Regions from separate parts of the Pelomonas lactea genome, predicted to be linked through region 2. Evidence: predicted binding sites of a transcription regulator. Region 2 holds the regulator's gene; the other holds the start of a gene.
The links. Region 2 encodes FNR, which switches genes on or off when oxygen is low (the NO sensors DNR and NnrR bind a similar motif). Its sites were predicted from a motif close to TTGATNNNNATCAA; they were not measured.
Positions count from the first base shown of each region.

Region 1: the regulator FNR is predicted to act here: its motif matches at 10,880-10,893, upstream of ACG04Q_RS21955 (OmpW/AlkL family protein).

Region 1 covers NZ_JBIGHX010000009.1:188,502-202,720, reverse strand. The annotation lists gene ACG04Q_RS21995 (tartrate dehydrogenase) at 1-428, shown strand, start outside; gene ACG04Q_RS21990 (homocysteine S-methyltransferase family protein) at 425-1,477, shown strand; gene ACG04Q_RS21985 (DUF1161 domain-containing protein) at 1,539-1,772, shown strand; gene pepQ (Xaa-Pro dipeptidase) at 1,783-3,111, shown strand; gene ACG04Q_RS21975 (WD40/YVTN/BNR-like repeat-containing protein) at 3,101-5,374, opposite strand; gene ACG04Q_RS21970 (MFS transporter) at 5,583-7,094, shown strand; gene ACG04Q_RS21965 (low molecular weight protein-tyrosine-phosphatase) at 7,109-7,576, opposite strand; gene ACG04Q_RS21960 (TonB-dependent receptor plug domain-containing protein) at 7,732-10,065, opposite strand; gene ACG04Q_RS21955 (OmpW/AlkL family protein) at 10,145-10,762, opposite strand; gene metF (methylenetetrahydrofolate reductase [NAD(P)H]) at 11,120-11,953, opposite strand; gene ACG04Q_RS21945 (TlyA family RNA methyltransferase) at 11,950-12,696, opposite strand; gene ahcY (adenosylhomocysteinase) at 12,703-14,121, opposite strand; S-adenosyl-L-homocysteine riboswitch at 14,195-14,219, opposite strand, start outside.
Region 2 covers NZ_JBIGHX010000011.1:16,875-31,093, forward strand. The annotation lists gene icd (NADP-dependent isocitrate dehydrogenase) at 1-939, opposite strand, end outside; gene ACG04Q_RS23885 (urease accessory protein UreH domain-containing protein) at 997-1,623, opposite strand; gene hemN (oxygen-independent coproporphyrinogen III oxidase) at 1,623-3,014, opposite strand; gene fnr (fumarate/nitrate reduction transcriptional regulator Fnr) at 3,122-3,874, shown strand; gene ACG04Q_RS23900 (BON domain-containing protein) at 4,148-4,483, opposite strand; gene ACG04Q_RS23905 (sigma 54-interacting transcriptional regulator) at 4,672-6,078, opposite strand; gene ACG04Q_RS23910 (hypothetical protein) at 6,089-6,523, opposite strand; gene ACG04Q_RS23915 (sensor histidine kinase) at 6,507-8,018, opposite strand; gene ACG04Q_RS23920 (NAD(P)/FAD-dependent oxidoreductase) at 8,171-9,535, shown strand; gene ACG04Q_RS23925 (hypothetical protein) at 9,477-9,770, opposite strand; gene ACG04Q_RS23930 (hypothetical protein) at 9,767-10,033, opposite strand; gene ccoG (cytochrome c oxidase accessory protein CcoG) at 10,050-11,480, opposite strand; gene ccoP (cytochrome-c oxidase, cbb3-type subunit III) at 11,484-12,401, opposite strand; gene ACG04Q_RS23945 (cbb3-type cytochrome oxidase subunit 3) at 12,398-12,529, opposite strand; gene ccoO (cytochrome-c oxidase, cbb3-type subunit II) at 12,542-13,165, opposite strand; gene ccoN (cytochrome-c oxidase, cbb3-type subunit I) at 13,175-14,219, opposite strand, start outside.

The sequences.
Region 1 (14,219 bases), on a different contig from region 2:
ACAAGTTCCACATCGACATCCTGTGTGCCCACTTCGTGCAGCGGCCGCAGCACTTCGACGTGGTGGTGGCCAGCAACCTATTCGGCGACATCCTGTCCGACCTCGGCCCCGCCTGCACCGGCACCATCGCCATCGCGCCGTCGGCCAACCTGAACCCGACGCGCGAGTGGCCCAGCCTGTTCGAGCCGGTGCATGGCTCGGCGCCGGACATCGCCGGGAAGGGCATCGCCAACCCCATCGGCCAGATCTGGGCCGGCGCCATGATGCTGGACTTCCTCGGCCACCGCGCCGCGCATGACGCCGTCATGGCGGCCATCGAGACGGTGCTGGCCGACCCCGCCGCGCCGAAGACGCGCGACCTGGGCGGCAGCGCCTCTTGCACCCAGCTGGGCCAGGCCATCGCCGAGGCTGCGAAAATCGGCGCATGAAGCCCATCGCCTACACCCGCGCCAAAGACCTGCCCGCCACGCTGCAGCAACGCATCGCCGTCCTGGACGGCGCGATGGGCACCATGATCCAGCGCTACAAGCTCGGCGAGGCCGACTACCGCGGCGAGCGCTTCAAGGACCACGGCAAGGACCTGAAGGGCAACAACGAGCTGCTGCTGTTCACGCGGCCCGACGTCATCCGCGAGATCCACGAGCAGTACCTTGCCGCCGGCGCCGACCTCATCGAGACCAACACCTTCGGCGCCACGTCCGTCGCGCAGGAAGACTACGACCTGCCCGAGCTGGCCTACGAGATGAACGTCGTCGCCGCGCAGATCGCCCGCGCCGCCTGCGACAAGTACTCGACGCCCGACAAGCCGCGCTACGTGGCCGGCGCGCTGGGCCCCACGCCGCGCACCGCGTCCATCAGCCCTGACGTCAACGACCCCGGCGCCCGCAACATCGACTTCGACACGCTGCGCGACGCCTACTACGAGCAGGCCAAGGGGCTGCTCGAGGGCGGCGCCGACGTGTTCCTCATCGAGACCATCTTCGACACGCTGAACGCCAAGGCCGCCATCTTCGCGGTGGACCAGCTGATGGAAGACACCGGCGAGCGCCTGCCCGTCATCATCTCGGGCACCGTGACTGACGCGTCCGGCCGCATCCTGTCGGGCCAGACGGTCACCGCCTTCTGGCACTCGGTGCGCCACGCGCGGCCCATCGCCATCGGCCTGAACTGCGCCTTGGGCGCCACGCTGATGCGGCCCTACATCGAGGAGCTGGCCAAGGTGGCGGGTGACGTGGCGGTCAGCTGCTACCCCAATGCCGGCCTGCCCAACCCGATGAGCGACACCGGCTTCGACGAGACGCCGGACGTCACCGCGCGGCTGGTGGGCGAGTTCGCGCAGGCCGGCTTCCTGAACATCGCCGGCGGCTGCTGCGGCACCACGCCCGACCACATCGCGGCCATCGCCAAGGCCGTGTCGGCCTACAAGCCGCGCGTTCACGGCGACAAGTTCTTCAGCCAGATGCTGGACGCCGCCTGAGCGGCCGCGGTCGCGCAGAATGGCGGCTTCATCCGCCCTGTCCGCCTTGTGCGCCACCGCCATGACACAACCCGCCCTGCTGCTGATCGCCGCCACCGCCGCCCTGCTGACCTCCGCCGCCCACGCCGCCCCCAAGCCCTGCGACGAGCTGAAGGCCGAGATCGCGGCCAAGCTGGACGAGAAGGGCGTGAAGGGCTACGAGATCGCTGCCGTCGACAACGACAAGGTGGGCGACGCCAAGGTCATCGGCAGCTGCGACGGCGGCACCAAGAAGCTGACTTACGTGCGCAAGTGAGCCGGCGGCCATGAGCCTGTACCGGGACCACCTCGCCACGCTGCAGCGCCAGGCCGAAAGCGCGCTGGCACGCACCGGGCACGACGCGCTGCTGATCGCCTCGGGCATCGAGAAGTACGCTTTCCTCGACGACCGGCCCTACCTGTTCCAGCCCAACCCGCACTTCAAGCACTGGCTGCCGCTGACGAACCATCCGCATTCGTGGATCGCCGTGCGGCCGGGCCGCAAGCCGCGGGTCGTGTACTACCAGCCCGACGACTACTGGCATGTACCGCCCGAGGCGCCCAGCGGCGAGTGGGTGGAGGCGGTCGAGCTGGTCGTCATCCGCGAGCCCGAGGATGCCGCGAAGGCGCTGGCCGACCTCGTCACCCCGCGCACGGCCGTCATCGGCGAAGCGGACGCGGGGCTGCCTGGCCTCGTGCCCAACAACCCCGAGCTGCTGCTGAACCTGCTGCACTGGGCGCGCGGCGTGAAGACGCCGTACGAGCTGACCCAGATGCGCGCCGCGCAGCGCCGGGCGGTGCCGGGCCATGTGGCCGCACGAGCGGCCTTCCTGCGCGGCGACAGCGAGGCCGGCATCCACCGCGCCTACCTTGTCGCCACCGGCCACACCGACCGCGACCTGCCGTACACCAACATCATCGGTCTCAACGAGCACGCCGCGGTGCTGCACTACCAGTACCAGGACGAGCGCCCGCCGGCCGAGCCGCGCAGCTTCCTCATCGACGCCGGCGCGCAGGTCAACGGCTATGCCAGCGACATCACGCGCACCTGGGTCAATGCAGATGTCGCGGGCCACGACGAGTTCGCCGCGCTGGTGGCCGCGATGGAGCGCGAGCAGCTGGCGCTGGTGGACGAGGTGCGCGAGGGCGTGGACTACCGCGACATCCACCTCAGCACGCACCGCCGCGTGGCCCGCGTGCTGCGCGAGGCCGGTCTCGTGCGCATGAGCGACGAGGCCATGGTGGCCGAGGGCGTCACCAAGCCGTTCTTCCCGCATGGCATCGGCCACCTGCTGGGCCTGCAGGTGCACGACGTGGGCGGCTTCATGGCCAGCGAGGAAGGCGGCGTGGCGGACAAGCCCGAGGGCCACCGCTACCTGCGCCTGACGCGGCCGCTGCAGGCCGGCATGGTGGTCACCATCGAGCCGGGGCTGTACTTCATCCCCACGCTGCTGCGCCGGCTGCGCGAGTCGCCCCAGGCGGCCCACGTGGACTGGGCGGCGGTGGAGCGGCTGTCGCGCTACGGCGGCATCCGCATCGAGGACGACGTGGCCTGCCGCGCTGGCGGTGAGCCGCCCGAGAACCTGACGCGGGACGCGTTCGCGGCTACGGCCTGACGGCCGGGTCGCCGTACAGCACGCCGCGGCCGTGCGTGCCGACGTAGACGCGGCCGAACACCTTGGGGTCGCCGCTGACCTGCAGGATCAGCCCCCACTGGTGCGCGTCGTCGTTGATGCGCTGCCAGCTGGTGGCTGAGTCGGTGGAGCGGAACAGGCCGTAGCGGCCGGCCACGGTGCCGGCGAGGACCAGCGCCGGGGCCTTGCTGCGCGGCGCCGCGCGGCCGAGGCCGAAGGCGTGGATCTCGCTGACGCCGGGCAGGCGCTGGAACGCGCCGCCGTCGCCGGCACGGTACAGGCCGTGGAACGCGGCCAGCCACAGCACGCCCTCGCGGCCGGGCTCGGCGTAGAGCCGGTCCTGGCCGCCGCGGTCGTCGCCGCGCTTGCTCTGGTTGTGGCTGCCCGGCGCGGTGCGCGTGACGGGGCCGTCCGGCAGCGCCAGCGGACGGGCGGTGAACGTGAGGCCGGCGTCGCGGCTGCTGAACAGGCGGTCGTCGAACAGCGCCATCGCGTGGAAGCGCTGCGGGTTCACGCGGTCGGCGATGACGCGGGTGCCGGCCGGCAGGCCTTGCACCGGCGTCCAGGTGTCGCCGCGGTCGTGGGTGACGTGGGGCGTGCCGCCCTTGGGCGTCCAGACCCAGGCGCGGCCGTCGGCGGACACGGCGATGAAGCCGTCGCCGGGCAGCTTGCCGGCGGGCACCGTGGCGGGTTCGCGCCAGCTGGCGCCGCCGTCGAGCGAATAGCCCAGGTTCTTCGTGCCGCCGTCGCGGGCGTTGCCGATGCGCACGATCACCTCGGGCGCGGCCTCGGCGCCGGTCACGTCGTGCGTGTTGCCGAAGAAGGGCGGCTTGGGGTTGCCGGCGGCGGGCTGGTCCAGGTCGGTGTGCACGAAGCCCGAGTAGTCGCCGATGGCCGTCACCAGCGGCACGCCCTGCGTCGGGCTGTGCAGCGCCAGCGCGACGGTTTCCTCTATGCCGCGGGACATGACCTGCCAGCGCGTGGGGCGGCCACGGTCGGCGTCCGTCAGGTTCAGCGTCTCCCAGCCGCCGTAGCCGGTGGTGAACAGCGCGTGGTCGGGGTTGGCGGGGTTGATGCGGACGTCGTAGAGCCAGTGCAGGTGGGTGTCGGCCACGTAGGGCGCGGCGGACGCGTCGAAGCTCGCGGTCTTGAACAGCTCGGTCCACGTGGCGCCGGCGTCGGTGCTGCGGAACAGCTGGTCACCCGCGCCGCGGCCGGCCGTGCTGGCGAGCAGGCGCTGCGGGTGCGCCGGGTCAACGGCCACGGTGGCGTAGCCGAAGGGGTCGGTGGCGCCGGGGCGGGCGGGCGTGATGTCGGCCCAGGTGTCGGTGCGCGGGTCCAGCCGCCAGACGCTGCCGTCGGTCATGCGGTGGGGGCCGGGCTCGCTGGCGAAGGCCAGGTAGAGCCGGCCGTCGCCCGCCAGCGCGGCGCGCATGGGGCGGTGTTGCGTGGGCGCGCCGGGCACGGGCCGCCAGCTGGCGCCGGCGTCCGTGCTGCGCCACAGGCCGGGCCGGCCGACGACGGACACGCCGGCGTAGACCGTGCGGCTGGGCTGGCCGCGCGCGCCGCTGGCCGGGTCGAACAGCACGAAGTTGATCGTCGCCTTGCCGTCGCTGCCGCCCCAGCCGGGGCGCGGGCCGTCGCTGGCGTCGCGCTGCCAGGCGGCGTCGGGGAAGCTGTCGACGCGCTGCAGGCTGCGGCCGGCGTCGGTGCTGCGCCACAGCCCTGTGGTGCGGCTGGCCAGGTAGAGCACGCGGCCGTCGTTGGGGTCCACGGCCAGCCGCTCGCCGTTGCCGCGGCCGCCTTCGTTGCCGCCCAGCGGGAAGGGCAGCGCGGTGCGCTGGAAGGTCTTGCCGCGGTCCGCCGAGCGCAGCAGCGCGCCGTTGGGCACGCCGGCGACCGTGTAGGTGCCGCAGGCGAGGAGCAGCACGTCGGGGTCGTTCGGGTCCACGGCCAGGCTCTCCACGCCCATCAGGTTCACGTCCTTCAGCGCCAGCCCGTCCAGCAGCGGCGTCCAGGTGCCGGTGGCGGTGTCGCGGCGGTAGGCGCCGCCCATGTCGGTGCGGGCGTACATCAGGCCCGGCACGGCCGGGTGCAGCGCGAAGCCGCTGACGAAGCCGCCGCCGACGATGGCGACGGGCTTCCAGGCGTAGGCCGGGTCGGCTGCGGGCGCGGCGGGCGCACCGGTGGCCAGCGCGAGCTGCGCACCCAGCAGCGCGCCCAGCAGGGGTTTGAAGGGGTTCATGTCTCCAGCGTCTTCTTGTTCAAGTGCCGGCATCGTCCATTTGTTCGCGTGTCGAACAAATACGGTTTACCCGGAGGAACGGGCGGCGGCGGGCGACCGTCGGGCCAGGGTTCCCGGCAGGTCACCCGTCGGCGGGACATGGGATACTTGCTGGAACGACAGGCCGCAAAAAATGGAATTACATTCCATTTTCAAGGAGACAGCACGCATGAGCCACCCGATCTCGTTGAAGCACACGCTGAGCTACGGCAGCGCGAACCTGCTGGGCAGTGGCGCGCTGGCCATCGCCGGGGCCTGGCTGCTGTACTTCTACACGACGTTCTGCGGGCTGACCGTGGTGGAGGCCGCCACGATCTTCTCGGTGGCCAGCATCCTGGACGCGATCAGCAACCCCGTGATGGGGTACATCAGCGACAACTTCTACAACACCCGGCTGGGCCGGCGGTTCGGGCGGCGGCGGTTCTTCATCCTGATCGGCATTCCGCTGGTGCTGCTGTATCCGCTGATGTGGGTGGAGGGGTTCGGGTTCTGGTACTACCTCGGCATGTACGCGCTGTTCGAGCTGGTCTACACGTCCATCATGGTGCCGTACGAGACGCTGGCCACCGAGATGACGACGGACTTCGCGGTGCGCTCCAAGCTCACGGGCTCCAAGGCGATGTTCGGCAAGGCGGCCAACTTCCTGGCGGCGTTCATCCCTGCGCAGCTGTTCCTCGTCTACAGCAAGGAGTCGGCCACGCCCTTCCTGCTGATGGGCATCATCTACGCCGCCATCATGTGCGCGGCGATGGCGGCGCTGTACTTCAATTCCTGGGAGCGCCCGGCCCACGAGGTGGTGCAGGAGCGTGCCGGCAGCCTGTGGCAGGCGCTGAAGAAGCTCGGCGCGGACATGCTGTCCACCTTCCACCTGAAGATCTTCCGCAAGCACCTGGGCATGTACCTGCTGGGGTTCGGTGCGGAATGGCTGTTCGCATCGATCTTCACCTACTTCATCGTGTTCGTGATGGAGCAGGACAAGTCGGTCGTCGGCTACCTGAACAGCTTCAGCTCGGTGATGCAGCTGATCTCGACGATGGCGTTCATCGGCCTGTGCATCAAGTTCGGTTTTGCGCGGCCCTACCGCATCGCGCTGCTGGTGGTCTGCGGCAGCGTGCTGGCCTACACCGCGCTGCACTTCCTGGGCTGGTCCAAGCAGACGACCGCCATCGCGCTGTTCGCCATCACGGCCGTGTTCGGGCTGGGCACGGGCGGCGTGTACTACATCCCCTGGACGGTCTACACCTTCCTGGCCGACGTGGACGAGGTGCTGACGGGCCGCCGCCGGGAGGGCATCTACGCCGGCGCGATGACGTTTGCCGGCAAGATCACACGCTCGGTCATCGTGTTCGCAATGGGCTGGGTGCTGGGCGAGTTCGGCTTCCTGTCCGGCCAGGCCGCGCAGCCGGAGAGCGCCGTCAACGCCATCGTCGGCGTGTTCTCGCTGGGCGTCATCGGCCTGGGCCTGGGCGGCATCTACTACACCTACCAGATGAAGCTGGACCGCCAGAACCACGCGGTGCTGCTGGCGGAGATCGACCGCATCAAGGCCGGCGGCCGCATCGCCGACGCGCCGCCCGAGGCCCGCGCCGTGGCGGAGGAGCTGACCGGCTGGAAGTACGAGCAGTGCTGGGGCAACAACAAGCTGGCACCCAAGGACAGCCCGGTGCACGCGCGCGCCTGAGCGCAGGCCGCGGGTCAGCGGCGTAGCTCGGCCGCGATGAGTCCGTCGCAGGCGGCTTCCACCAGGTCCAGCACGGTCTCGAACCCGGCCGCGCCGCCGTAGTACGGGTCCGGCACATGGCGCTGGCCGAGGTGCGGCGCGTAGTCCAGCAGCAGTTTCAGGCGCTGCCGCCGGGACGGCGGGCACAGCCTCTGGGCGTGGGCGAGGTTGTCGCCGTCCATCGCCAGCACAAGGTCGAAACGGTCGAAGTCCGCGGCCACCAGCTGGCGGGCGCGCAGCGGGCTGAGGTCGTAGCCGCGCTTGCGCGCATGCTCCTGGCTGCGTTCGTCCGGCGGCGCGCCGACGTGGTAGCCATGCGTGCCGGCGGAGTCCACCTCGACGTCCAGCCCCGCCGCGGCCAGCTTGGCGCGCATGACGCCATCGGCCGTCGGGCTGCGGCAGATGTTGCCCATGCAGAAGAAGAGGATGCGTCGGATCGTCATACGGGCTGCATTTTCCAGCGGACCGGTGCCGAGCCGCCCCAAGCCGGCCCGCAGGCGATGTGCAAGCGGCTCAATGCCGCTTGCATCGCCGTCCCCTCGGGGGACCGCCTAGACGCGCCTGCGTTCAGCAGAGCGGGTCTGGGCGAGGGGCGCCTTCAAAACCGCATGTCGGCGCGCAGCGAGATGACCCGGAAGGTCTTGTTGCGCGACCAGCTCTCGGTCAGGTACTCGCGCTGGGTGACGCTGTTGATGCTGGTGCCCACCGAGCTGTCCTCGGCGTCGCGCGGCAGCAGGTTGGCCATGGACAGCCGCCAGTTGATGCCGTCGCGCACCGAGCCGCTGCTCCAGGACAGGTAGGCGTCGAACTGGTGGCGGGCCGTCTGGTCGCGGCGCAGCGTCTCGGTCACCTGCTCGCGGCTGGCGGGCACGTAGTTCACGTTGAAGCCGCTGCCGAAGCTCAGCCCCCAGGCCTTCCAGCGGTGGTCCAGCCCGAAGTTCAGGCTGCCGCGCGGCTGCTGGTCGATGCGGTTGCTGTTGCCCGGCAGGCCCTGCACCCTGTTCTTGAAGACGGCGGCGTTGAAGCGCAGCAGCATCATCTGCAGCTCGGCCGGCGCGTCCTCCCACAGCTCGTCCATGCGGGCCTTGAACTCGAACTCCATCCCCATGCGTTGCGCGCGGCCGAGGTTGCGCGGCCGGCTGACCCAGCGCTGCGCGCTGTCCCAGCTCACCGTCTCCAGCTGCACGTCGCTGCGGATCAGGTTCTTGATGTCGCGCAGGAAGGCGCTGCCCGAAATGATGCCGCCGGTGGGCAGCCAGTGTTCCAGGCTGAGGTCGGCGCCGGTGGCCAGCTCGGGCTTCAGGGCCGGGTTGCCGGCGCGGTCGGCGTGGGTCTGGTAGTTGGGGCCGTCGGGGTAGGTGGTGTTGATGGTGGGGCGCGCCACCAGGTCGTTGAGGTTGGGCGCGCGGTAGCTGCGCGTGAGCGCCAGGCGCACCTGGTCCTTGGGGAAGGCTGCGGGCTTCCAGAGGATGTGGAACAGCGGCGAGGTGACCTGCGAGACGTTGCGCGTCTCGGGCAGCATGCCCGCCGCGGCGGCCGTGGTGGCGATGCGCTCGTAGCGCAGGCCCGCGTAGAACGCCCACTGCTTGCTGGGGCTCCACTCGTCCTGCGTGAAGGCCGCGAAGCGCTCGTTGCGCGAGGCCAGCAGGTTGCCGAAGCGCGCCAGGCCCGGCAGCGGCGCGCCGTTGACCAGCGTGTCCACCACCTGCGTGCGCTGGCTGCGCTCGGCCTCGGCGCCGGTGACCCACTGGTGCTCCTGGGCGGTCTTCAGGCTCCAGCGGCCGCCGAGGCTGGTCTGGTCTTCCTCCACCGTGCTGCGGTCCTGCTGCGCGCGGTCGGTGGTGACGCCGGCCAGGGTCTGCGTGTCGCGGCGGTCGCTGCGGCGGGTGTTCTTGGTGGTGCCGGTGCCCAGCCGCAGGTTGAAGCTCTCACCCAGCTGGGGCCGGTAGTCGGCCGACATGTTTAGGCGCAGATGGTGGTTGCGCGCGTCGTTCTGGGTATGCACGTCGCGAAACCGCGTGCCCTCGGAGTTGAACTGGCTGCTGCCGTCGCTCTGCGACAGGAAGAACGACGGCGTCAGGTTGAAGCTCAGCGTGTCGCTGTACTTCCAGCGCAGCCGGGCGTTGCCGTTCAGGCTGGTGTTCTGGTTCTCGCTGGTGCCGAGCTGCGTGTTCTGCTCGACGACCTCGCCGGTCTGCGTGTCCGTGCGGCGATTGCCCGAGTCGACGTTGTTGAAGAAGCGGCGCACGGCGCCGTTCGTGGAGATGGCGCCGACGAACTCGTCGTTGTTGGGGCCGCCCCACTTGAGGTTGCGGGTCCAGCTGGCGTCGGCCTGCGGCTCGTTGCGGTCCCAGCCCAGGCCCACGCGCACCTCGTGGTTGGACTTCTGCAGCGGCTCGCGCAGCACGATGTTGATGGTGCCCGCAATGGCCCGCGTGCCGGTGGCGGCGGTGGGGGCGCGGTAGATCTCGATGCGCTCGATCTGGTCGGGCGGCAAGTCCTCCACGGCGAAGCCCGGCGGCGGGCGCTCCTCGTCGATGAGGATCTGCGTGGCGCCGCCGCCCATGCCGCGCATGCGGATGTCGCCGCCACGGCCAGGGCGGCCGCCCAGCGTCACACCCGGCAGCCGGCGCAGCACGTCGCCCAGCACGACGTCGCCGTACTTCTCCAGGTCCTCGCGTTCGATGACGATCTTGCTGGCCGTGCTGTTGCGGCGACGGCTGTTGGCCGTCGGGCCGCTGCTGACCTCCACGCGGTCCAGCTTGTTGCCCGTGGCGGCCGGTGCCGGCGCCGCAGCCGGTGCGGCCGGTGCGGCCGGCGTGGCCGGCGTGGCCGCTGGGGCAGGCGGGGTGGGCGTCGGGGCCTGGGCCACACCCGGCAGGCTGACGGCGCAGAGACAGGGCGCGGCCAGCGCGAGGAGGAGGCGGCTCATGGCCGCGCATTCTTGCGGAGCCCGTTAACACCTGCTCACGTAAAGCGCTCATTTACATGAGCGCCCGCGAGCGGTGTGATCAGAACCGCCAGCCCAGGCCCACGCTGGCCAGCGTCGGGTTGACCTTGAACTTGCCGGCCGATGCACCGTTGGAATAGACGGTCGTGCCCAGGTTCACCTTCTTCAGGTCGAAGTTCAGGTAGGTGCCCTTCGTGATCTCCACGTCGGCGCCGATCTGGGCGGCCAGGCCGAAGCTGTTGTGCTTGATGCCGGGCTTGAGCGCCGCCTGCACCGCGGGCGCGAACTCGACGGACGAGAAGTTCGTGTAGTTCACGCCGGCGCCCACGTAGGGGCGGAAGGTGGCGTTGGGGGCGAAGTGGTACTGCAGCGTCAGCGTGGGCGGCAGGTGCTTGAGCGAGCCGATCTCGGTGCCGTTGGAGTACAGCTTCTGCTTCTGCGGGTAGGTCAGGATCAGCTCGGCCGCGATGTTGGGCGTGATGAAGTAGCTGAAGTCGACCTCGGGGAACGTCTTGTTGTTGATGGACAGGCCCAGGCCGGTGCTGTCCTTGTTGGCCGAGTCCAGGTGCAGCGCGCGCACGCGGACCATCAGCGAACCCTCCTCGGCCTGCGCGGGTTGCAGGGCGAAGACAGCGGCGGCAGCGATGGCGGCCAGGCGGAGGGCGGGGGAGAACTTCATCAATGACTCCTGGTGAATGGGACGTGTCCCGATGAAGTCATTGAACGCGCCGGACGCCCGGCGCGATTTGAGGCAACACAAGGTCGCGCGCGGCGGCGCGGCGGTCAGTGCTGCAGCTTGCGGTGGATCAAGCTTTGTGAGCGGGCCGAGCGACGGGCCGCTCCCTAGCCGGCCCGCCGTGGGCGATGTGCTTGCCGGTCGATCCGGCAAGCATCGCCGTCCCCTTGGGGGCTGAGGCCGGACAGGACAAGTCCTGAGGACTTGTCGTGCCTGCCGAAGGGCAGCCGCTCCGTCGGCTGCGCGGTCTGCAAGACCGACCGGACCGCCCGCGTTCAGCGGGGCGGGCGGGGCGAGGGGTCAACTGTTCTTGCCGAGGCGTTGGCACAACGCCAGCGTCAGCGCGCTCTGGTTCAGCGTGTAGAAGTGGATGCCCGGCGCGCCACCGGCGATGAGGCGCTCGCACAGCTTGGTGACCACATCCAGGCCGAACGCGCGGATGCTGGCCGCGTCGTCCATGAAGCCTTCCATCTTCATCTGCACCCAGCGCGGGATCTCGATGCCGTCGCGCTGCGCGAACTGCGCAATGCGGCCGTAGTTGTGGAAGGGCATGATGCCCGGCGTGATCGGCTGCGTGACGCCCAGGCGCCGCGCCTCGTCGACGAAGTGGAAGTAGGCGTCGGCGTTGAAGAAGAATTGCGTGATCGCGCCATCGGCGCCGGCGCGCATCTTGTCGGCGAAGTGCTGCAGGTCGCGCGCGGCATAGCGCTGCTGCGGGTGCGTCTCGGGGTAGGCGGCCACCTCGATGTGCCAGTCCTTGCCCTGGGTCTCGCGGATGAAGCTGACCAGCTCCGACGCGTAGCGGAACTCGCCCGCCGTGGCCGTGCCGCTGGGCAGGTCGCCGCGCAGCGCGACGACGCGGCGGATGCCGCGCTCGCGGTAGGTGGCCAGGATCTCGGCGATGTTCTCGCGCGTGGAGCCCACGCAGCTGAGGTGCGGCGCGGCGTCGAAGCCGGCGCCGGCGATGTCCATCACCGCCGACAGCGTCTTGTCGCGCGTGGAGCCGCCGGCGCCGTAGGTCACGCTGAAGTACTGGGGCTTGAGCGCGCCCAGCTCCTGCACGACGGTCTTGAGCTTCTCGACGCCCACGGGCGTGTTGGGCGGGAAGAATTCGAAGGAGACGGGCGTGTTCATCGGGACGCGTGTAGAAAGAATTCGCGGTTGCCATCACCGCCGGTGATGGGGCTGTCGAAGTAGTCCAGCACCTGGAGGCCCAGTGCCGTGCAGGCCAGCCGCACGCGGGCTTCCAGGCGGGGGTAGTCGGCCTCGTCCTTGACGAGGCCGCGCTTGTCCAGCGCCTGCGGGCCCAGCTCGAACTGCGGCTTGATCAGCACCAGCAGGTGGCCGTGCGCCTCCAGCCAGGGCAGCAGCTCGGGCAGGCTGCCCACCATGGAGATGAAGCTCAGGTCGCCCACGATCAGCGAGAAGCCGCCCGTGGGCGCGTGCGCTCGCAACGCCCCCAGCTCGCGCACGTGCACGCCTTCCAGCGCCGTCACGTGCGGTTCGGCCCGCAGCCGCGCATGCAGCTGGCCATGGCCCACATCCACGCCGACGACATGGCGCGCCCCGCGGGCCAGCAGGCAGTCGGTGAAGCCGCCGGTGCTCTGGCCGACGTCCAGCACCGTGTGGTGCGAGACGTCGAAACCCGTGCGGTCCAGCGCGCCTTCGAGCTTGAGCCCGCCGCGCGACACGTAGCGCAGCTCCGCGTCATCGGTGACACGCAGCTGCGCGGTCTCGGGCAGGTCCTCGCCGGCCTTCTTCAGGGTGGCCCAGCCGGTGGGCGAGGCCCATTCAGCGGCGCCGTTGCTGATGAGGCGCTGGGCCACCGAGCGGGTCGGGGCCAGGCCCTGGGCGACGAGGAGCTGGTCAGCGCGCATCGGCGATCAGTAGCGGTAGGTGTCCGGCTTGTAGGGGCCGGCCTTGTCCACGCCGATGTAGGCGGCCTGCTCTTCGGTCAGCTCGGTCAGCTGCGCGTTCAGCGTGGTCAGCTGCAGGCGGGCGACCTTCTCGTCCAGGTGCTTGGGCAGCACGTAGACCTCGCCGACCTTGTAGTTGTCCTTGTGCGCGAACAGCTCGATCTGCGCGATGGTCTGGTTGGCGAACGACGAGCTCATCACGTAGCTCGGGTGGCCCGTGCCGCAGCCCAGGTTCACCAGGCGGCCCTTGGCCAGCAGGATGATGCGCTTGCCGTCCGGGAAGATGACGTGGTCGACCTGCGGCTTGATCTCTTCCCACTGGTACTTCTCGAGCGACGCGACGTCGATCTCGTTGTCGAAGTGGCCGATGTTGCAGACGATGGCGTTGTTCTTCATCGCGGCCATGTGCTCGTGGCGGATGACGTTCTTGTTGCCGGTCGTGGTCACGAAGATGTCGGCCTTGTCGGCGGCGTACTCCATCGTCACGACGCGGTAGCCTTCCATCGCCGCCTGCAGCGCGCAGATGGGGTCGATCTCGGTCACCCAGACCTGGGCCGACAGCGCGCGCAGCGCCTGTGCCGAGCCCTTGCCCACGTCGCCGTAGCCGGCCACGACGGCGATCTTGCCGGCCACCATCACGTCGGTGGCGCGCTTGATGCCGTCCACCAGCGATTCGCGGCAGCCGTAGAGGTTGTCGAACTTGCTCTTCGTGACGCTGTCGTTCACGTTGATGGCGCGGAACAGCAGCGTGCCCTTGGCGGCCATTTCCTTCAGGCGGTGCACGCCGGTGGTGGTCTCTTCCGTCACGCCGATGATCTCGGCGCTCTTGCGGGTGTACCAGGTGGCGTCCTCGGCGACCTTCTTCTTGATCGCCGCGAACAGGATGCGCTCTTCCTCGCTGCCGGGGTTGGCCAGCACGGACAGGTCCTTCTCGGCCTTCTGGCCCAGGTGCATCAGCAGCGTCGCGTCACCGCCGTCGTCCAGGATCATGTTGGGGCCTTCGCCCGGCTCACCCTTGCCGGCGAACTCGAAGATGCGGTGGGTGTAGTCCCAGTAGTCTTCCAGCGTCTCGCCCTTGTAGGCGAACACGGGCGTGCCGACGGCAGCCAGCGCGGCGGCGGCGTGGTCCTGCGTCGAGAAGATGTTGCAGCTGGCCCAGCGCACTTCGGCGCCCAGCGCCTGCAGCGTCTCCACCAGCACGGCCGTCTGGATGGTCATGTGCAGCGAGCCGGCGACGCGCGCGCCCTTGAGCGGCTGCGACGCGGCGTACTCCTTGCGGATGGCCATCAGCGCCGGCATCTCGTGCTCGGCGATCTTGATTTCCTTGCGGCCCCAGTCGGCCAGCGACAGGTCCTTGACGATGTGGGCGGGGAGGTTGGCGGTCATGTCGGCTCCTTCAGGGAATGAAGCCGCTGACGACGGGTGCGGGGGAGTTCAGGCCTCACCCCGACCTAAGGTCAGCGGGTGAGCGCGGTTGCAGGGGG
Region 2 (14,219 bases):
CGCGTCGGAGATGTAGTCGCCGTTGAGGTTCAGCGTCGCGATGACGCTGTACTCGGCCGGGCGCAGGATGATCTGCTGCAGGAAGGCGTCGGCGATGACGTCCTTCACCGTGATGAGCTTGCCGGTGCGCGGGTTCTTGAGGCGGCACCACGGGCCGCCGTCGATGGGCTCGGCGCCGAACTCCTTCTGCGCCAGCGCGTAGCCCCAGTCCCGGAAGGCGCCTTCCGTGAACTTCATGATGTTGCCCTTGTGCACCAGCGTGACCGACGGCTTGTCGTTGTCGATGGCGTACTGGATGGCCTTGCGCACCAGGCGCTCGGTGCCCTCGCGGCTGACCGGCTTGACGCCGATGCCCGAGGTCTCGGGGAAGCGCAGCTTCTTGGCGCCGAGCTCGTCGCGCAGGAAGGCGATGAGCTTCTTCGCCTTGTCGCTGCCGGCCTCGTACTCGATGCCGGCGTAGATGTCCTCCGAGTTCTCGCGGAAGATGACCATGTCGACCTTGTGCGGCTCCTTCACGGGGCTGGGCACGCCGTCGAAGTACTGCACGGGGCGCAGGCAGACGTACAGGTCCAGCTCCTGGCGCAACGTCACGTTCAGCGAGCGGATGCCGCCGCCCACCGGCGTCGTCAGCGGGCCCTTGATGGAGACGATGTAGTCCTTCACGGCCTGCAGCGTCTCGTCGGGCAGCCACACGTCGGGGCCGTAGACGCGCGTGCTCTTCTCGCCGGCGTAGATCTCCATCCAGTGGATCTTGCGGGCGCCGCCATAGGCCTTGGCGACGGCGGCGTCCACGACCTTCAGCATGACCGGCGTGATGTCCAGCCCGGTGCCGTCACCCTCGATGAACGGGATGATGGGGTTGTGCGGCACGTTCAGCGAGAAGTCGGCGTTGACGGTGATCTTCTGGCCGCCTTCGGGCACCTGGATGTGATGGGACATGGCGTAGCGCTTTCGCAGCGATGCGAGGACAAGGATGCGGCGAGTTTATGGCCCGCGTCAGCAGGCCAGCATGACGCGCTGCCACACGCCATGCGCCAGCCCCCAGCCCGCGCCCAGCGCCAGCATCAGCCCGGCCAGCCGCAGCGCCAGCACGTCGCCGGCCGGCCCGTGCTTGAGCAGCCGCGCGCGCCACAGCGGCGCGACCACCAGCCCCGGCGTGCTGGCCAGCGCAAAACCCGCCATCGCCGCGCCGCCGCTCAGCGGCGAGCCCGACAGCCCCGCCAGCAGCAGCGCCGCATGCAGCAGCCCGCAGGGCATGGCCACCCAGGCCAGCCCGGTGGCGAACGCGTGGCGCGGCTGCGGCCGCCAGCGCACGCTGCCCAGCCAGGCCGGCACGCGGCCCTGCAGCAACAGCATCAGCCCGAACAGCAGCAGCGCCGCCTGCAGCAGCGCCCAGGCGGGCTGCAGCAGCGCCACGCTCTGCGACGCCCGCGCCAGCGCCTCGGCCGACGCCGCCGCAACGACGCCACCCGCCGTGTAGCCCAGCACCCGCCCGGCCAGCAGCCGCGCCGGCCGCTGCCCGCCCGCCAGCGCGCAGGGCGCGCTGCACATGGCCGCGCAATGCGGCATGCCGGCCAGGCCCATCAGCGTGGCCGACACGACGAGCGCGAGGTCACCGGCCATCAGATGATCTTGGAGAAGCGCTCCCGGCTCGCGTCAGCCTGCAGGTAGCGGTCGAACACCGCGGCGACGGCGCGCACAAAGTACCAGCCCAGCGGCGTGACCTGGATGGCGCCCGGCTCCAGCACGACGAGGCCCTGCCCCGCCAGCTGTGCCAGCCGTGCCAGCTCGGGCTCGAAGTAGCTCGGCACATCGACGAGGTAGGACGCGGCGATGGACTCATACTCCACGCGGCCCTGGCACATCAGCGCCATGATGACGGCACGGCGCAGCAGGTCGTCGCGCGTCAGCGCCAGCCCGCGCTGCACGGGCAGTTGCCGCTGGTTCAGCGCGTCTTCGTATTCCTCCAGCGTCTTGGCGTTCTGCGCATAGGTGGCGCCCACGCGGCTGATGGCCGACACACCCAGGCCCACGAGGTCGCAGTCGGGCTGCGTCGAGTAGCCCTGGAAGCCGCGGTGCAGCAGGCCCTGGCGCTTGGCAATGGCCAGCGGGTCGTCGGGCAGCGCGAAGTGATCCATGCCGATGTAGGCATAGCCCTCGCCCAGCAGCGCGCTGATGGCACCGGACAGCATGGCCAGCTTGTCGCCCGCGGGCGGCAGCAGCTCGGCCACGATGCGGCGCTGTGGCTTGAAGCGCTGCGGCAGGTGGGCGTAGGCGTACATCGCGATGCGGTCGGGCCGCAACTCGGCCACCTGCGCGATGGTGCGGGCGAAGCTGACGGGCGTCTGCTGCGGCAGGCCGTAGATCAAGTCCACGTTGGTGGACGAGAAGCCCAGTTCGCGGGCGTGCTGCATCAGCGCGGCCACCTGCTCCAGCGGCTGAACGCGATGCACCGCCTTCTGTACCGCGACGTCGAAGTCCTGCACGCCGAACGAAAGCCGGTTGAAGCCCAGCAGCCGCAGGTGGGCCAGCCGGGCCTGGTCCACCGTGCGCGGGTCCACCTCGATGGACAGCTCGGCGCCCGGCAGTAGCTTGAAGCGCCGGCGCAGCATCTCCATCAGCTCGCCGAGCTCCGCGTCGGACAGGAAGGTCGGCGAGCCGCCACCCAGGTGCAGCTGCGACACCGGCGCCGGGCCACCCAGCGCGTCGGCCACCAGCTCCACCTCGCGGGCCAGCGCGGCCAGGTAAGGTGCGGCGCGCTCGTGGTGCTTGGTGATGATCTTGTTGCAGGCGCAGTAGTAGCAGAGCTGCTCGCAGAACGGGATGTGCACGTAGACCGACAGCGGCTGCACCGTGCCGCGCTGTCGCAGCGCCTGCAGGTGTTGCGCGCCCTGGTGGGCCTCGACGAAACGGTCCGCCGTCGGGTAGGACGTGTAGCGCGGCCCCGCCACGTCGTGGCGGCGCAGCAGGTCGGCAAGCTCGAGTTGGGGAGGTCTATCGGTCACAGCAGCCATGTCGCCACTGTGCCGAGCCGGCCCCGCCCCGGCCTTGATGCAGGTCAAGGCCGGGGCGGGTCGCCTGGCGAAGAATGTCCCTCATGCTGACGACCCAACCCTGCCCGATGCGTGCGTCGCCCGCGTCCGATCCGTCGACACTGCCCGCCATCGAGCCGTTGAAGGTGGCCTGCGCCAGCTGCAACCTGCGCGAGCTGTGCCTGCCCGTGGGCCTGAACGCCGGCGAGCTGCAGCAGCTGGACGGCCTGGTCGCCAAGCGCCGCTCGGTGGCGCGGGGTGATCACCTGTTCCGCAACGGCGAGCGCTTCGAGGCGCTGTACGCGGTGCGCACCGGCTTCTTCAAGACCTGCGTGGGCAGCGAGGACGGGCGCGACCAGGTCACCGGCTTCCAGATGGCTGGCGAGTTGCTGGGGCTGGACGGCATCAGCAGCGACCACCACCACTGCGACGCCGTCGCGCTGGAGGACTCGTCGGTCTGCGTGATCCCCTACGCGCAGCTGGAGGGCCTGTCGCGCGAGTTCACGGTGCTGCAGCACCAGTTCCACAAGATCATGAGCCGCGAGATCGTGCGCGACCATGGCGTGATGCTGCTGCTGGGCAACATGCGCGCCGAGGAGCGGCTGGCGGCCTTCCTGCTGAACCTGACACAGCGGCTGCAGGCACGCGGGTTCTCGGCATCCAGCCTGGTGCTGCGCATGACGCGCGAGGAGATCGGCAGCTACCTGGGCCTGAAGCTGGAGACCGTGAGCCGCACGTTCTCGCGCTTCCAGGACGAGGGCCTGATGGAGGTGAAGCAGCGGCAGCTGCGCATCCTGAACCAGGCGGGGCTGCAGGCGCTGGTCAACAACAGCCGGTGTTGAGTTGAGGCCCCTCGCCCGCGCTTGCCGCTGAACGCGGGCAAGCCCGGGCGGTCTTGCAGACCGCGCAGCCGACGGAGCGGCTGCCCTTCGGCAGGCACGACAAGTCCTCAGGACTTGTCGTGTCCGGCCTCAGCCCCCAAGGGGACGGCGATGCTCGCGGGGGTGGCCCCGCTCGCACATCGCCAGACGGGCCGGCTTGTGGCGGCCCGGCGCTCGGCCTCAAACGCAAAAGCCCCGCGGGTGCGGGGCGGCAGGTCAATGGCGTGTGGCGGGTCAGCCGACCTTGATCTCGTTGCGCACTTCCTTGACGCCGGGGACGGCGGCGACGAGCTTGATGGCCTTCTGGGCCAGTTCGGCGCTGGGGGCCGCGCCCTTCACGATGACGACGCCGCCATCGGTGCTGCTGACGGTCAGCGGCAGGGCCTGCAGGTCCTTGTCCTGCTGCAGCACGGCCGCGGCCTGGGCGGCAACAGCGGCGGCGTCCGCGGGCTGGGCTTGCGGAGCCTGCCCGGCGGGTGCCGGCACCGGGTCGGCGGCGAAGGCGGTGGACAGGGCCGTTGCCGTCAGGGCGGCGGTCAGCAGGCGGGCGAAGGTGGAAGCGTGTTGCATGCGTATCTCCTGAGGATGCGTGGATAGAACGCGGCACCGGACCGGCACCACGACGCCCTCAGCGCAACAGCCGTGCCAGCGCCGACTTCTCCTTTCATATCAACCACTTAAGTCGCTCGCGAGCCGGGCTGGCAGAGCCTGGCGGGCGATTCTGTCGCCGCCCGGCGACAGGCCGCGCGCCGCGCAGGCTAAGTGCCTGATTCACCGGGCCTTTTGCTGTCGCCGAAATCCGACAGCGCACTTTGGGGGTCATCGCGGAACAGCTGCGGGTCCAGCCCGTGCTTCTGCATCAGGCGGTAGAACTCGGTGCGGTTGCGGTCGGCCAGCCGCGCGGCCTCGGCGACGTGGCCGGAGGTCAGCTTGAGCAGCCGGTTCAGGTAGTCGCGCTCGAAGCGCTGCTTGGCCTGCTGGTAGTTCAGCACCTCGGCCGACGGCATCTGCAGCGCCCGCTGCACCTGCGCCAGCGGCACCAGCGGCGCCGTCGCCAGCACGCAGACCTGCTCGACGACGTTGTAGAGCTGGCGCACGTTACCGGGCCATGGCGCCGTCACCAACGCCTCCAGCGCGTCGGGCGCAAAGCCCTTCACCCGCTTGTGGTGGCGCGCGGCCAGCGCGGCGAGGAAGTGCTGCGCCAGCAGCGCGATATCCTCGCGGCGCTCGCCCAGCGCCGGCAGCGCCAGCCGCACGACGTTGAGCCGGTAGTACAGGTCGGGCCGGAACTGGCCCTCGGACATCGCCAGCTCCAGGTCGCGGTGCGTGGCCGACAGCACGCGCACATCCACCGCCACCGCGTCGTTGCTGCCCACCGGCCGCACGACGCGCTCCTGCAGCACGCGCAGCAGCTTCACCTGCAGCGCCAGCGGCATGTCGCCGATCTCGTCCAGGAATACCGTGCCGCCGTGCGCCGCCGGGATCAGCCCCTGGCGGTGGCCCTGCGCGCCGGTGAAGGCGCCCTTCACATGGCCGAACAGCTCGGACTCCAGCAGCGCCTCGGGAATGGCGCCGCAGTTCACCGCGATGAAGGGCTTGCCGGCCCGCGGGCTGGCGCGGTGCAGCGCGCGGGCCAGCAGCTCCTTGCCGGTGCCGCTGTCGCCGCTGATGAGCACGCTGGCGTCGGTGGCGGCCACCAGCCGCGCCTCGGCCAGCACCTCGGCCATGCGCGGGCTGCGGCTGATGATCTCGCGGCGCCAGTCGCCATCGCCGTCGAACGGCGCCGGGCCGGGCGCGTTGACGCGCAGCGCCTGCTGGATCCTGGCCAGCAGCTCCTTGGCGTCGTAGGGCTTGGTCAGGTAGGCATGGGCGCCACGCGTCGTCGCGTCCACCGCATCGGGGATGCTGCCGTGCGCCGTCAGCAGGATGACCGGCAGCGACGGGTGGCTGGCGCGCAGCTCGTCGAACAGCGCCAGGCCGTCCAGGCCCGGCAGGCGCACGTCGGTGATGACCAGCGACGGCAGCTTCACCGCCAGGTGCGCCAGCGCGGCCTCGGCGCTGGCCACGGCCTGCACCTGGTAGCCCGCGGCGGTGAGGCGCATCGTCATCAGGCGCAGCAGGTCGGCGTCGTCGTCGACGAGGAGGATGTCGGCGGGGGCGGTCATGCGGTACTCCTCAACGCTTGGCAGGCAGCGTCTGCTCGATGACCTTGAGCGCCTCAAGCTTCTCGTTCAACTGGTCATTGCGGCGCTGGCTGTCGCGCAGCTGCTGCGTCAGCTTGTCGACGCTGTCCTGCAGCCGGCGCTGCTCGGCCAGACGCAGCGACAGCTGCACGGCCAGCGGCTTCAGCGGCTCGGCCAGCGGGTCTGCGGAGGCGGCGACCGCCTCCACCTGCGCGGCGGCCTGCGCCAGCTCGGCGGTGCTGCGGCCCAGCGACAAGGCCTTGCGCAACTCCTCGCCCGTGGCGAGCACGCCCTGCAGCGCCTGCACCTCGGGCACGGGCGGCGGCTCCGGGCACACCGGCGCGGGCCGCGGCGGCTCGGGGGCCGGCGGGGGCGTCTGGCAGGCCGCCAGCAGCAACAGGAGGGCGATTTCAGACAGTCGTTTCATGAGGCAGTTCAAGTCGGAAATGGGCGCCGCGTTCGCTGGGCAGCAGGCGGCAGCGGCCGCCGTGCGCCTGCGCGATCTCGCGCACGATGGACAGGCCGATGCCGCTGCCGCGGCGCGCGCCGGGTGCCTGGTGGCGGCCCTGGTAGAAGGGGTCGAAGATGTGCGCAGCGTCCTCGGCGGCAACGCCGGGGCCGGCGTCGATGCAGTCGATGGCCACGCGGCCACCGCCCTGCCCTAGCGCCAGCGTGATGGCCCCGCCCGGCGGGCTGAAGCGCACCGCATTGCCCAGCAGGTTGGCCAGCACGATGCCCAGCTTCTCCTCGTCGGCCATCACCGTGCAGGGCTCGGCCTGCACGCGCAGCTGCAGGCCGCGCGCCTGCCACAGCAGCCGCTGGGCGTCGGCCGCGCGCTGCAGCAGCGCGTGCAGCGCGACCGGGCGGCGCTGCAGCTGCTGCGAACCGGAGGCCAGCGTCTGGTAGTGCAGCAGGTCTTCGATCTGGCGCTGCAGCGCGGCGCTGTTGTCGCCCAGGATGCGCACGATCTCGGCCTGGTCCGCCGTCAGCGGCCCGGCCACGCCGTCGCGCAGCAGCGCCGCGCCCTCGCGAATGGAGGCCATCGGCGTCTTGAGCTCGTGCGAGATGTGGCGCACGAAGCGGGTCTTGTCGGACTCCAGCGCCGCCAGCCGCTGGCGCAGCCACTCCAGCTGCTGCCCGAGCCGGCGCATGTCGGCCGGGCCGCGCACGGTCACGGGCTCGTCGAAGCGGTTGTCGCCCAGGCGCTCAATGGCCGCCTCGACATGCCTGAGGGGCCGCAGCAGCCAGCGCCCGAAGCCCAGGCCCAGCAGCACGGCCAACGCGATGGCCCCCAGCACCAGCCCGGTAATGAGCCGGCGCTGCTGCTCCAGCTCCGCCAGCACCGCGTCGCCACGGCGGTCCATGGCCTGCTGACCGCGCTCGGCCAGCAGCTCGTTGAGGCGGTGCAGCCGCGCGAACACGGGCGTCAGCCGCTTCAGCGCGGCCGGGCGGGCGCGGCCGGCGCCCTGCAGGGCCTCCCAGGCCGCATCGGCCTGCGCCTGCCACTCGGCGAACAGCGGTTGGTCGGTGGCATCGGGCATCAGCGCCGCAAGGGACGCCTGGGCGTCCCGCGCGCCCTGCGAGGCATCGCGAAAGCGCTCACGCAGGCTGGCGTCGTCCAGCACCAGGAACTGCCGCGCGCTGCGCTCCATGGCCACCGTGCGTTCGGCCAGGCGCTGCACCTGGGCGGTCAGCGCCGCGGCGTCCTGCGAGGCCTGGCGGCCCTGCTGCGCCACATGTTCCAGCGCGAACATGGCCTGCGCCGCCGCACCGCCCAGCACGGCCGTGACGAGCAGGAAGGCGGCCAGCAGGCACTGGTGGAAGGACAGCCCGCGCAGCCGCGGCCGGGCCGGGTCGGTGAAAGACGGGGGCTCGGTGGGCGTGTCGGGCGCTAGCGCGGCATCCAGGGTGTAAGACGGCATCGTGGGCGCCGCATGCTAGGCCGCGCGGCGGCGCCAGCCCACCCCAACATCGTCAGCGGTTGCATCACGATGCAACCGGCCTGCCACGATCCGAAAGCTGCACCATGCTGCACCGCACAAAATGAAGCAGAAGCCGGCGTAGGATGGGGTTCATGCGTCCACAGATCCTGATCATCGGCTGCGGTTTCGGCGGCCTGGAGGCGGCCCGCGCCTTTTCCGGTTCACGCGGTGCCGATGTCGACATCACCGTCGTCGACAAGACCAACCACCACCTGTTCCAGCCGCTGCTGTACCAGGTGGCCACGGCGGGTCTGTCGGCGCCGTCCATCGCGGCCCCCATCCGGCACCTGTTCCGGCGCCAGCCCAACGTGACGACGCTGCTGGGCGAGGTTGTCGCCATCGACGCGCAGGCGCGCACCGCGACGCTGAAGGACGGCGCGCTGCTGCGCTGGGACCACCTCATCGTCGCCGCCGGCGCCACGCACAGCTATTTCGGCCGGGACGACTGGGCACCCTACGCGCCCGGGCTGAAGACGCTGGACGACGCGTTCGAGATCCGCCGCCGCGTGCTGATGGCGTTCGAGGCCGCCGAACTCGAGGACGACGCCGCGAAGCGTGCCGCGCTGCTGCAGTTCGTCGTCGTCGGCGGCGGGCCCACCGGCGTGGAGCTGGCCGGCACCTTCGCCGAAATCGCGCGGCACACGCTGCCGGGCGAGTTCCGCCGCATCGACCCGCGCCAGGCGCGCATCCTGCTCGTCGAGGGCGGCCCGCGTGTGCTGGCGGCCATGCCCGAAGCCCTGAGCGAGCGCGCCCGCGAGCAGCTGTCCGCGCTGGGCGTGGACGTGCGCCTGGGCGCGCGCGTGACCGGCATCGATGCCGACGGGCTGGACGTGACGACCGCTGCCGGCGCGGAGCGGCTGCACAGCCGCTGCGTCGTGTGGGCGGCCGGCGTGGCCGCGTCGCCGTTGGGCCGCGCGCTGGCCGAGGCCACCGGCTGCACGCTGGACCGCGCCGGCCGTGTCGTCGTGGAGCCCGACCTGAGCCTGCCAGGCCACCCGCGCATCCAGGTCATCGGCGACCTGGCCGCCGCGCAGAGCCACAAGCCGGGGCACCCGCCGCGGCCGGTGCCGGGCGTGTCACCCGGCGCGAAGCAGATGGGCCGCTGTGCCGCCGCCAACATCCGCCGCCAGCTGCGCGGCGAGGCCACGCAGGCCTTCCGCTATGCCGACTACGGCAACCTCGCCACCATCGGCCGCAACAGCGCCGTGGTGGACCTCGGCTCGCCGGCCGGGCCGCTGCGCTTCTCGGGCTATTTCGCGTGGCTGTTCTGGCTGTTCGCGCACGTGTACTTCCTGATCGGCTACCGCAACCGCTTCGTCGTGCTGCTGGACTGGGCCTGGGCCTACTGGACCTATGACCGCGGCGCGCGCGTCGTCGCCAACGCCGCGCTGCCGGCGCTCAGCGAGGCCAGCCCGGCGAGCGCTTCTCGGCCCGCCCCGCGTCCGCCGGCTGGCTGACCAGCAGCAGCGTCAGGCTGGCGCCCAGTGCGACGACGCCCCAGAAGATCAGGAAGCTGACGGTGTAGACCGCCTGTGCCGACAGCTCGACGGGCACGGCGCCGAACCAGCGCAGCTCCAGCGGGTCCACCACCGAGAACACCAGCGCCTCCAGCACGCCGGCCGCCAAGAAGGACGACCAGGCCACCGCCATCGCGAAGCGCGCGACGCGCGAGGGGCCGGGCGCGCCTGTCACCGCGCGGCTCCCGGCGCGCCGGTGGCGGCGTGGTTGCGGCCCACCATCGCCGGCACGTCACCGGCGCGGGCGCGCATGTCGGCGGGCTCGACGTCATCGGCGGCCTGCTGCGACTTGGCGCGCAGGTCCAGCGGCGGGTCGGGGTGGCGGATGGCCAGCGCCAGCGTGAAGAAGCTGGCGATGACGACGGCGATGGGACCGCCCGCCACCAGCCAGACCATGGGTTCCCGCCAGGCGGGTTGGGAAGGGGAAGCAGCAGGCATCGATCTCTCCTGGGGTTCAGCGCGGCAGCACGAAGGTGGACTTCTCGATGACGGTCTCCGGGTGCTCGCCGTCACGGGTGATGCGCCAGTGCATGGGGTGGGCGCCGGGCTTGGTCTGCGCGGCCACCTCGGGCGGCAGGCGCAGCGCCACGGCCACCCAGCGCGCCTCGGCCGGGCCCAGCTCCACGGTGCGGGCCTGGCTCAGCATCAGGCCGGGCAGCCCCTCGGCCTCGAAGCGGTAACGCTGCGGCGACTCGGTCGCGTTCATGACCTGCAGCCGGTAGACGTTCTCGATCCAGCCGTCCTCCACCAGCCGGGCCAGCGAGGCGCGGTCGCGCACGACGTCGACGCGGAAGGAATGCCGCGACGCGATATTCCACAGCAGCGCCGAGCAGATGGCCAGCAGCACGGCGCTGTAGATCAGCACGCGCGGCCGCAGCACGCGGCGCCAGCGCTGGCCACGCGTGAGCCGCTGCTCCAGGCCGTTCTCGGTGTCGTAGCGGATCAGGCCGTGGGCCGTGCCCATCTTGTCCATGACGCCGTTGCAGACGTCGATGCAGGCCGCGCAGCCGATGCACTCGTACTGCAGGCCGTTGCGGATGTCGATGCCCGTGGGGCAGACCTGCACGCACAGGCCGCAGTCGATGCAGTCGCCGATGGCGGCGGCGCGATCCTCGCCCTTCTTGCGCTTGGCGTTGTTGCCGCGCGGCTCGCCGCGCACGGGGTCGTAGCTGACGATCAGCGTGTCACGGTCGAACATCGCGCTCTGGAAGCGCGCGTACGGGCACATGTACTTGCAGACCTGCTCGCGCATGTAGCCGGCATTGCCGTAGGTGGCAAAGCCGTAGAACAGCACCCAGAACGTCTCCCACGGGCCCAGGCCCAGGGCCAGCACCTCGGCACCCAGCGTGTGGATGGGCGTGAAGTAGCCGACGAAGGTGAAGCCCGTCCACAGCCCGAGCGCAACCCACACCGCCTGCTTGGCCGTCTTGCGCCAGAGCTTGTTGAAGCTCCACGGCGCCTTGTCCAGCCGCAGCCGCGCGTTGCGGTCGCCCTCGAACCAGTGTTCGACGCGCATGAAGATCTCGGTGTAGACCGTCTGCGGGCAGGCGTAGCCGCACCACAGCCGTCCCGCCACGGCCGTGAACAGGAACAGCCCGAAGGCCGAGATCATCAGCAGGGCCGTGAGGTACACGAAGTCCTGCGGATACAGCACCAGGCCGAAGACGTAGAAGCGGCGGGCTTCCAGGTCGAACAGCACGGCCTGGCGCTCGCCCCAGTCCAGCCAGGGCAGACCGTAGAACACCAGCTGCGTCAGGGCCACGAAGGCCCAGCGCCAGCGCGTGTAGAACCCGTCCACCGCCCGGGGGTGGATCTTGTCTTCCGAGCGGTAGAGGCGGATGACCTGGGCGGCGTCACCCCGGCCTGGGACTGCGGGACCGGTCATGGATCAGGGCGTGGCAGCGACGTTCTGCGACTGCGACAGGCTCCACACATAGGTCGCCAGCACGCGGATCTGCTCGGCCGTGAGCCGCTCGCCGTGGGCCGGCATCACGTTGTGCTTGCCGTTGTTGACCATGGCCATGATGGCCTCCTCGCCCCAGCCGTGCAGCCAGATCTTGTCGCTGAGGTTGGGCGCGCCCAGCGCCGGGTTGCCCTTGCCGCCCATGCCGTGGCAGGCCGCACAGGCGGCGAACTTCGGTTTGCCCAGCTGCGCGTACAGCGGGTTGTGCGGGCTGCCCGACAGCGACAGCACGTAGTGGGCGACGTTGCGCACATCCTCGCTGCTGCCCACGGCCGGCGCCATGACGGGCATGTTGCCCTCGCGGCCCTTGGTGATGGTCTCGGTGATGGTCTCGACGCTGCCGCCCCACAGCCAGTCACTGTCGGTCAGGTTGGGGAAGCCCTTGGAGCCCTTGGCGTCGGCGCCGTGGCACTGAGCGCAGTTGTTGGCGAACAGGCGCTCGCCGATGGCGTGGGCCTGCGGGTCCTTGGCCAGTTGCTCGGGCGCCATGTTCGCGAAGCCGGCGTAGACGGGCGCCATCGCAGCGCGCGTCTGGGCGACCTCGGCGGCATGCTCGTCCAGGCTGGTCCAGCCCAGCGTGCCCTTGGCGCTGCCCAGGCCAGGGTACAGCGCCAGATAGGCGCCGGCGAACACGATGGTCAGCACGAACAGGCCCATCCACCACAGCGGCAGCGGGTTGTTCAGTTCGCGCAGGTCCTCGTCCCAGACGTGGCCCGTGGTGTTGTCGGCGGCGGACGGCTGGCGGCGGCTGGCGATGATCAGCAGCACGCCGCAGGCCAGCAGGCCCAGCACCGTGGCGGCCGCGACGAAGATCGACCAGCCGGAGCTGAAGAAGTCACTCATTGCTCGCCTCCCTCAAAGGGCAGCGCGGCGGCGGCCTCGAAGCGGCCCCGCCAGGCCCAGACGACGATGCCCACGAAAACAGCCAGCGACACGACGGTCACGGCGATGCGGAGTTCGTTGATGCCCATGATGCGGGCTCCTTACTTGTTCGCGGTGCCAAGCACCTGCAGATAGGCGACCAGCGCGTCCAGCTCGGTCTTGCCGGTCACGTCCTGCGAGGACGCCTGGATGTCGGCGTCGGTGTAGGGCACGCCCAGCGTGCGCATGGCCTTCAGGCGCACGGGCATGCCGGCGGCGTCCACCGGGTTCTGCGCCAGCCACGGGTAGGCGGGCATGTTGGACTCGGGCACCACGTCACGCGGGTTGTTCAGGTGGATGCGGTGCCAGTCGTCGCTGTAGCGGCCGCCCACGCGGTGCAGGTCGGGGCCGGTGCGCTTGCTGCCCCACTGGAACGGGTGGTCGTAGACGAACTCGCCCGCGGTGGAGTACTTGCCGTAACGCAGCGTCTCGGCGGCAAGCGGCCGCACCATCTGCGAGTGGCAGTTGTAGCAACCCTCGCGCAGGTAGACGTCGCGGCCAGCCAGCTGCAGCGCCGTGTAGGGCTTCAGGCCGGGGGCGGCCTGCGTGGTGGAGCGCTGGAAGAAAAGCGGCACGATCTCGACGATGCCGCCGACCAGCACGGTCAGCAGCACCAGCACGATCATCAGCAGGTTGCTGGTCTCGATGCGCTGGTGGCCGCTCACGGCTTCGGGTTGGGTACTCATGTTCTCTCCTCAGGCGTGGGCCAGCGTGGGGGCGGGAATGCGCACGGGTGTGGCGCTGCCGGCCTGCACGGTCTTGATGACGTTCCAGGCCATGACCAGCATGCCGCCCAGGTACAGCAGGCCACCGGCCAGGCGGATCACGTAGAACGGCCAGGTCGCCTTGACGCTCTCGACGAAGGTGTAGACCAGCGTGCCGTCGGGGTTCACCGCGCGCCACATCAGACCCTGCATGACGCCGGCGATCCACATCGCGGCGATGTAGAGCACGATGCCCAGCGTCGCGATCCAGAAGTGCAGCTCGATGGCGCTCTTGGAGTACATCTGCGTGCGGCCGAACATGCGCGGGATGAGGTGGTACAGGCAGCCCATGGACACCAGCCCCACCCACCCCAGCGCCCCGCTGTGCACGTGACCCACCGTCCAGTCGGTGTAGTGCGACAGCGAGTTCACCGTCTTGATGGACATCATGGGGCCCTCGAAGGTCGACATGCCGTAGAACGACAGCGACACGATGAGGAACTTCAGGATGGGGTCGTCACGCAGCTTGTGCCAGGCGCCCGACAGCGTCATGACGCCGTTGATCATGCCGCCCCAGCTCGGCGCCAGCAGCACCAGGCTGAAGATCATGCCGATGCTCTGCGCCCAGTCGGGCAGCGCGGTGTAGTGCAGGTGGTGCGGGCCCGCCCACATGTAGGTGAAGATCAGCGCCCAGAAGTGGACGATGGACAGGCGGTAGCTGTAGACCGGGCGCTCGGCCTGCTTGGGGATGTAGTAGTACATCATCCCGAGGAAGCCAGCCGTGAGGAAGAAGCCCACGGCGTTATGGCCGTACCACCACTGCACCATCGCGTCCTGCACGCCGGCGTAGGCGGAGTAGCTCTTCAGCGCGCCCACCGGGATCTCGGCGCTGTTGACGATGTGCAGCAGCGCGACCGCGATGATGAACGCGCCGAAGAACCAGTTGGCCACGTAGATGTGCCGGATCTTGCGCGTGCCCACCGTGCCGAAGAACACGATGGCGTAGGCCACCCAGACCACGGCGATCAGGATGTCG